Regions from separate parts of the Actinomadura graeca genome, predicted to be linked through region 1. Evidence: predicted binding sites of a transcription regulator. Region 1 holds the regulator's gene; the other holds the start of a gene.
What was found. Region 1 encodes HrcA, which represses chaperone genes, less so after heat shock. Its sites were predicted from a motif close to TTGGCACTCTCNNNNNGAGAGTGCCAA; they were not measured.
Positions count from the first base shown of each region.

Region 2: the regulator HrcA is predicted to act here: its motif matches at 2,211-2,237, upstream of AGRA3207_RS27760 (FmdB family zinc ribbon protein).

Region 1 covers NZ_CP059572.1:7,348,455-7,352,545, reverse strand. The annotation lists gene AGRA3207_RS32695 (16S rRNA (uracil(1498)-N(3))-methyltransferase) at 1-666, opposite strand, end outside; gene dnaJ (molecular chaperone DnaJ) at 854-1,996, opposite strand; gene hrcA (heat-inducible transcriptional repressor HrcA) at 1,997-3,010, opposite strand; gene AGRA3207_RS32680 (DUF3097 domain-containing protein) at 3,243-4,091, shown strand, end outside.
Region 2 covers NZ_CP059572.1:6,266,046-6,270,136, reverse strand. The annotation lists gene AGRA3207_RS27770 (5-formyltetrahydrofolate cyclo-ligase) at 1-132, shown strand, start outside; gene AGRA3207_RS27765 (potassium/proton antiporter) at 548-2,032, shown strand; gene AGRA3207_RS27760 (FmdB family zinc ribbon protein) at 2,275-2,658, shown strand; gene AGRA3207_RS27755 (MMPL family transporter) at 3,441-4,091, shown strand, end outside.

The sequences.
Region 1 (4,091 bases):
GACCGTCGGGCCCAGCCGCGTGGGACGGCCCCCCGCCGCGCCCAGCCGCTCCAGTTCCTCGCCGGTGATGCCGCCCTCGGGGCCGACCACGAGCACGATCTCCCCGTCCGCGGGCGGCTCGACGGCGCTCAGCGGCGCGTCGGCCTCCTCGTGCAGGACGAGGGCCAGGGACGCCGCCGCGAGCCGCTCGGCGACCCTCGCCGTGGACGCCAGGTCCGCGACGTGCGGCAGGCGGCTCCGGCGGGCCTGCTTCCCCGCCTCGCGGGCGGTGGCGCGCCAGCGGCCGAGCGCCTTCTCACGCCGCTCCGGGCGCCACTGGGTGACGCAGCGGGCCGCCGACCACGGGACGATCTCGTCGACGCCGACCTCGGTCATGGTCTCCACGGCCAGCTCGCCCCGGTCGCCCTTCGGAAGGGCCTGCACGACGACGAGCCGCGGCCGGGGAGGCGGCTCCCGGTGCCGGGCCAGCACGTCGAGCGTCAGGGAGGCGCGGTCGACCGTGGTGACGACGCACTCGGCCAGCAGGCCCGCGCCGTCGGTCAGGTCGACGCGCTCGCCCGCACGCAGCCGCCGGACGGTGGCGGCGTGCCGTCCCTCCGGGCCGTCCAGCAGCACCCGCTCGCCCTCCAGCGCCTCGGTCGAGGCGAGGAACACCGGCGGGCTCACGGGCCCTCGCGGCGGCAGGAACACACCGCACGGCGGGCGGCGTGACCGTCAGGACGGCGGGCGACGGGGCCCGCCGGGCGGGTCGCGGTCAGGCGGGACGCGGTCAGCAGGCGGGTCACGGCCGGGCGGCTGGACTCGGCCGGGCGGCTGGACTCCGTCGGGCGGCTGGACTCGGTCGGGCGCATCCCTAGCCGGGGTGCTGGTTGAAGACGTCGCGGAGCCGTGAGAAGACGCTCCGCTGCCCCGGCGCGAACTTGCCGGGCGGGCGCTCCTCGCCGCGGAGCTTGGCCAGCCGCCGCAGCAGCTCCTCCTGCTCCTCGTCCAGCTTGCCGGGGGTCTCCACGTTCACGTGGATCATCAGGTCGCCGCGGCCGCTCTCGTTGAGGTGCCGGACGCCCCGCCCGTAGAGGGTGATGACCTGGCCGGACTGCGTGCCCGGCTTGATGTCGACGCCCTCGGCGGCGTCCAGGGTCTCGATGGTGACGTTCGTGCCGAGCGCGGCGGCCGTCATCGGGATCTCGACCGTGCAGTGCAGGTCGTCGCCCTCCCGCTCGTAGATCGGGTGCGGCTTCTCCACGATCTCCAGGAACAGGTCGCCGGGCGGGCCGCCGCCCGGCCCGACCTCGCCCTCGCCGGCGAGCTGGATGTGGATGCCGTTCTCGACGCCCGCCGGGATCTTGACCTTGACGGTGCGGCGGGTGCGGACCCGGCCGTCACCGGAGCACTCGGCGCACGGGTTGCGGATCACCGAGCCGAAGCCGCCGCACGCCGGGCACGGGCGGGCCGTCATCACCTGGCCGAGGAACGAGCGCTGCACCTGCTGCACCTCGCCGCGCCCGTGGCACGTCTCGCACGTCTCGGGGTGGGTGCCGGGCGCGCAGCCCGAGCCCTCGCAGCTCGTGCAGGCGACCGCCGTGTCGATGGACAGCTCGCGGGTCGTGCCGAACGCCGTCTCGGACAGGTCGAGCTCGACCCGCAGCGTGGCGTTGCGGCCGCGCCTGGCGCGGGAGCGGGGACCCCGCGAGGCGGCGGTGCCGAAGAAGGCGTCCATGATGTCGCTGAACGGGAACCCGGCGCCGCCGAACCCTCCGGCGCCCCCACCGGCCCCGCCTGCCGCGAACGGGTCCGCGCCGAGGTCGTACATCTCGCGCTTCTTCGGGTCGGAGAGCACCTCGTACGCCTGGGTGATCTCCTTGAACTTCTCCTGGGTCTCCGGATCGGGGTTGACGTCCGGGTGGAGCTCGCGCGCGAGCCGGCGGTAGGCCTTCTTGACCTCGTCGGCGCTGGCGTCCCGGCGGACGCCCAGGGTCGCGTAGTAGTCGTTGGCCACTTACGACCCCGCCAGGATCTGTCCCACGTAGCGTGCCACTGCCCGTACCGCTCCCATCGTGCCGGGGTAATCCATGCGTGTCGGCCCGAGCACTCCCAGCCGGGCCAGTGTGAGGTCGCCCACGCCGTAGTCGGCGGCGACGACCGAGGTCGACCGGAGCCCCTCGTCGGGGTTCTCGGTGCCGATCCGCACCGTAAGAGTAGAGGAATCGCCGGTCTCGCCGAGCAGCCTCATGAGGACCACCTGCTCCTCCAGCGCGACCAGCACGTCCCGCAGGCTCTGCGAGAAGTCCACGGCCGCGAGGTTCGCCGCGCCCGCGAAGACGATCTTCTCCTCATGCTTGTCGACGAGCGTCTCCAGCAGCACCGACAGGACGGCCGCGGCGACCGGCCGGTCGTCGGCGCCGACCTTGTCGGGCAGGTCCGCGACGGCGGTCGGCACGTCGCCGAGGCCGAGCCCGTCCAGGCACGTGTTCAGCAACGCCCGCAGGTGGCCGATCGATTCCTCGGACACCACGCCGACGGTCTCGATGACCCGCTGCTCCACCCGCCCCGTGTTGGTGATCAGCACGAGCAGCAGCCGGCCCTCGGCGACCGGGACCAGCTCCACGTGCCGCACCGACGAGCGGGTCAGCGACGGGTACTGCACCACCGCGACCTGACGGGTGAGCTGCGCCAGCAGGCGGACCGTCCGGCCGACGACGTCGTCGAGGTCGTAGGCGCCGGACAGGAACGTCTCGATCGCGCGGCGCTCGGCGACCGACAGCGGCTTGATCGTGGACAGCCGGTCGACGAACAGGCGGTAGCCCTTGTCGGTGGGCACGCGGCCCGCGCTGGTGTGCGGCTGGGCGATGTACCCCTGCTCCTCCAGCACGGCCATGTCGTTGCGGATGGTGGCCGGGGACACACCGAGGTTGTGACGGTCGGCCAGGGCCTTGGAACCCACCGGCTCATTGGTGGAGACGTAGTCCTCGACTATGGCGCGCAGGACCGCGAGTTTCCGGTCGTCCAGCACGTGGTCACCTCCTTCATCCCCTGCCACGGGCCCCCATAGGTCCGGGCCACCGGCCGCCGCCGCTGGCACTCCGTACTCCCGAGTGCCAAGTGTACGGCCAGCGGGCGCGGTTCTGGAGTGCCCGCGGCCCGCACACCGTCCCGGCGCGCTGACGGGTCGACCGGCGGGAAGCGCCGGGGGCGCGCTTCCGGACGGCTGCGCGATCTTATCCTTACGGTTAATGTGCGGAGCTGTGCGGAGCAAGAAGTACGGAAACGACGTGCTGTCCGGCGATTGGCGGCGGCCCCGCAAGGGCCGGATACCCGAGATCGCGGCCGAACCCGGCCTTGTGGCGGAGGATCCCGACAGCGGCTTCTGCGGCGCCGTGGTCGGCTGCGACAAGTTCGGCGTCACCCTGGAGGACCGGTTCGGCAAGAGGCGGGTGTTCCCCCTCACGAAGGCCGGGTTCCTGATCGACGGGAAGCCGGTCACGCTGGTCCGGCCGGACGCCATGCCGGGGGGCGGCGCCGCGGCGGGCACCGCGGGGGACGCCGCCGACGGCGGCCCTGCCAAGGGTGCCACTGCCGAGGGCGCAAGCGGTAAGGGCACAAGCGGGAGAGGACCGGCCCGGTCGGCGTCCGGTTCGATCGCGGTCCAGGGGCTGCGCGCCCGGGTCGCCAAGGAGAGCCGCATCTACGTGGAAGGCATCCACGACGCCGAGCTGGTGGAGAAGATCTGGGGCCACGACCTGCGCGTCGAGGGCGTCGTCGTGGAGTATCTGGAGGGCGTGGACGACCTGCCCGCCATCGTCGAGGAGTTCGGCCCGGACGAGGGGCGGCGGCTCGGCGTCCTCGTCGACCACCTCGTGGAGGGTTCCAAGGAGAGCCGGATCGCCGCGCGGGTCACGTCCCCGCATGTGCTCGTCACCGGCCACCCCTTCATCGACATCTGGGAGGCGGTGAAGCCGTCGGCCGTCGGAATCCGCGCCTGGCCCCGGATCCCGCGCGGCGTACCCTGGAAGGAGGGGGTCCTCGCCGAGCTCGGTTGGAGGGAGGACGTGCGTGCGGGCTGGAAGCGGATTCTCCGCTCCGTGAACACCTAC
Region 2 (4,091 bases), 1.1 Mb from region 1:
GTGGGCCCGGCGATCTTGACGGTGGGGCTGGTGTACGACGGCGAGCTTGTGCCGGAACTGCCCGCGGAGTCCCACGATCAGCGTGTTCGCAGCGCCGTGACCCCTTCCGGAGGTCTGCTCAGGTTCACCTGATCAGTGCGACCGGTCCATCCGCACCCTGCCTGACCTGCGGACGTGGCCGCTTTGGGCCATTCTGCGCCCTCGCCGCTCACGCGGCTTCCGGTCCATGCGGATGCGAATCTGCGGCGGACGGAGGCAGACGGAGGCACACGGAGGCGGACGGAGGCGGACGAGGCGGATCTGCGGCGGACGGAACGGCACACAAGGCCGCCCGGTGGCGGCCGAAGCTTGTCGCCTGGGCGCGACGACATCGCCGGGGCCGTACGGGGCGCGAGGTGCAGAACGTTGTGAACGGGGTAAACCCGCAGGTCAAGCGATGCCGGACAGCGCCCGCGACATCCTGTCCCTCAACCACAAGTGTGCGATTTCTCCATGAATGTGTAGGATTCCTAAACGATCAACTTTGACGACCCCGGAAGGGCGGGATGTGCACCTAGACATCTGGCTACTCCTCGGGGCCACGCTCGTACTCAGCGCCATCGTCGCGGTCAGGCTGTCGCACCAGGCGGGCCTGCCCACCCTGCTGGCGTACATGGGCCTCGGCCTTCTCATCGGCGAGTCCGGCCCCCTCCACATCGACTTCGACAACGCCGAGCTGGCCGAGACGCTCGGCCTCGCCGCCCTCGTCCTCATCCTGGCCGAGGGAGGCATCACCACCAGCTGGCGGCACGTGCGGCCCTCGGTGCCCGCCGCGCTCAGCGTGTCCACCCTCGGCACCCTGATCAGCATCGTGGTGGTGGCGGCCGCCGCCATGTGGCTGATCGACCTGGACTGGCGGCCCGCGTTCCTGCTGGCCGCGGTGCTCGCCCCGACCGACGCGGCCGCCGTGTTCTCGGTGCTGCGCCGCCTCCCGCTGCCGTCCCGGCTGACCGGGCTGCTGGAGGCGGAGTCCGGCTTCAACGACGCCCCCGTCGTGATCATCGTGATCACGCTCAGCTCGCACGCGGCCGCCCCGAACCTCGCCGAGCTGTTCGGCGTCATGGTGTACGAGCTGATCGCCGGCGGCCTGATCGGCATCGCCATCGGCTGGCTGGGCGCGCAGGCGCTGCGCCGCATGGCACTGCCCGCGTCCGGCCTCTACCCCATCGCCGTCTTGTCGCTGTCCGTCGGCTCCTACGGCGCGGCCACGCTGCTGCACGCCAGCGGATTCCTCGCCGTATACGTCAGCGCGCTCGTCCTGGGCAACGCGCGTCTACCCCACAGACCCGCCACACGTGGTTTCGCAGAGGGGATCGGTTGGCTCGCCCAGATCGGGCTGTTCGTGATGCTCGGGCTCCTGGCGTCGCCCAGCGAACTGCCCGGGCAGATCGTCCCCGCACTGGTGATCGGGTTCATCCTGCTGCTGGTCGCCCGCCCGGTGTCGGTGGTGCTGTCGACGATCGGTTTCAGGCTGACGTGGGGCGAGAAGCTGTTCGCGTCCTGGGCGGGCCTGCGCGGCGCCGTCCCGATCGTCCTCGCCACCATCCCCATGGTGAAGGAGGTCCCCGACGCCGGACGGCTGTTCTCCATCGTCTTCACGATCGTCGTGGTGTTCACGCTCTTGCAGGGCCCCACGCTGCCCCTTGTGGCGCGCTGGTGCCGTCTGGAAAGCGACGAGCAGGCACGCGAACTGGACGTGGAAGCGGCGCCCCTGGAGGAACTCCACGCGGACCTGCTGGAAGTGCGGATCCCGTCCGATTCGCAGCTGAGCGGTGTGGAGATCTTCGAACTGCGGCTGCCTCCGGGCGCGTCCGTCACCCTGGTCGTGCGGAACGGGTCGAGCTTCGTCCCGGAACCCACCACGCCTCTGCAATCGGGTGACACCCTCCTGGTCGTGACCACCGATGCGGTACGGGAGACGACCGAACGCCGCCTGCGTGCGGTCAGCCGACGCGGCAAGCTGGCGGGCTGGTTCGGCGAAAGCGGAATCTGACCAACGGCACTTGTCCTGGCTCTTGCCCTTGCACTTGCCCTGGCGCTTGTCCGGTACCGGCACCTGACCAGCCGACCCGGCCAGCAGGCTTGGCCCGGGCCCCGCCCGCGTGGAGCGACTCCAGGCGCGGGGCCCGGGAACAGGGCGAGGACGATTCCCGTTCCACGCATGGGTACCATTAGCAGTCGTTCAGAGTGAGTGCCAGTCCGGACACCACCGGGCTGAGTCAGCGAGGAGGAACCGTGCCGACGTATCAGTACGTTTGCACCGAGTGCGGCGAGCCTCTTGAGGTCGTGCAGAAGTTCAGCGACGCCGCGCTGACCGAATGCCCGGCTTGCAGCGGCAAGCTGCGCAAGGTCTTCTCCGCCGCGGGGATCATCTTCAAGGGCTCCGGCTTCTACCGGACGGACAGCCGCGGCTCCAGCAAGACCTCGACCGCGGGCGCCTCGTCCAACGGGTCCTCCTCGAACGGCGATTCGGGCGGCTCGAACGGATCGGCCGAGTCGAGCGGGTCCGGCGACTCGGCCAAGGCCGGCACCTCGTCGTCCTCGTCGGGCGACTCCTCGTCCTCCGGCTCGTCGACGTCGTCGTCGTCTTCGTCCTCGTCGTCCGAGAAGGTCGCCTGACCCTCTGGGACGCGCGCACGCTCCCCCCGCACCTGCCCCGAGGGCGCCGAGCCGGGAGCGCGCTCTACCGCGCCCAGGCGGCGCCACACTGCCGTCCGGTGCACGGCACAGAGGCGGCCCGAGGCGAACCAGAGGCGGGCCGAGGCGTACTAGATCGCGTTCGGAAGCCTCAGCCCACGTCAGACGTCTGAGCCTTCAAGTAGGGCTTCAGCGGACACCCAGCACCCACAGCCGAGGGCCCTGGTCAGACCAGCTCTGACCAGGGCTCTCGTCACATACCGCATCGCAGACCCCGACCAAGCCGATCGACGGGCACTCCACTGAAGGGACGAGGGCTCCGGCAGTCGTCTCCGACGTGCTGCGCATGCGTTTCGGCGCCGCCTACATCTTGAGGGGTAGCCCCTCGATCGTTTCTGCCTCGTGCGAGGTAGCGCATCTCCCAACTCACGCCCGACGCGCGCCCGGCCGTCCGCGACGACGATTGTTGCGATGGCGAACACATCGGGACGACTCATCCGACGGCCACCGAAACGGCCGCACGGCCCCCGGCCAGGGCCCGCTTGACAAGACTCCATAATAGAGAGACTCTTTGAGCGAGAAGCTCACTCCCCTGAGGAGCGAGGAGTCAACGCGATAGTACTTGACTTCTCTCTCCTAACGAGACACTCTCCTACTGAACACGACATATCGCGATCTGCCCGGGATGTCCCGGTACAGGAGAAGGAACCATGAGCGCACCCAGCCCAGCTCCCCCCAGAACGGCGTCCCATCGCCTTGCCGGATTGATCGCCGGACGGCGCACCAAGTGGGCCGTGCTGGCCCTGTGGATCGTCCTGCTGGCCGCCCTCGGGCCCCTGGCCGGCAAGCTCGGCGACGTCGAGAAGAACGACGCGGCGGCATGGCTCCCGGGCGGGGCCGAGTCGACACAGGTCGTCGAACTTCAGGAGAAGTTCCGCAAGGACGAGACCATGCTCGCCGTGGTCGTCTACGAGCGGCCGGGCGGGATCACCGCCGCGGACAAGGCCAAGGCCACGTCCGACCTTCCCGGGCTTGAGAAGCTTCCCGGCGCGCAGAAGGCGCAGGGACCGTTCCCGTCCAAGGACGGCAAGGCCCTGCAGACCCTCGTGCCCTTCACCGACCAGGACGTGACCGGTGCCATCGACGGTGCGCGCGATCTCGTCAAGCGAGGGCCGCCCGGGTTGAACGCGCACGTCACCGGCCCCGCCGGCGGCGGCGCCGACATGTTCGCGGTCTTCGAGACCCTCGACGGCTTCCTGCTCATGGCCGCCGGCATCGTCGTGATCGTCCTGCTCCTGATCATCTACCGCAGCCCGATGCTGTGGTTCGTCCCCGTCCTGAGCGCGGTGTTCGCCCTCGGGCTCGCGCAGTCGGTCGTCTACCTGCTGGCCAAGAACGCGGGCCTGACCGTGAAC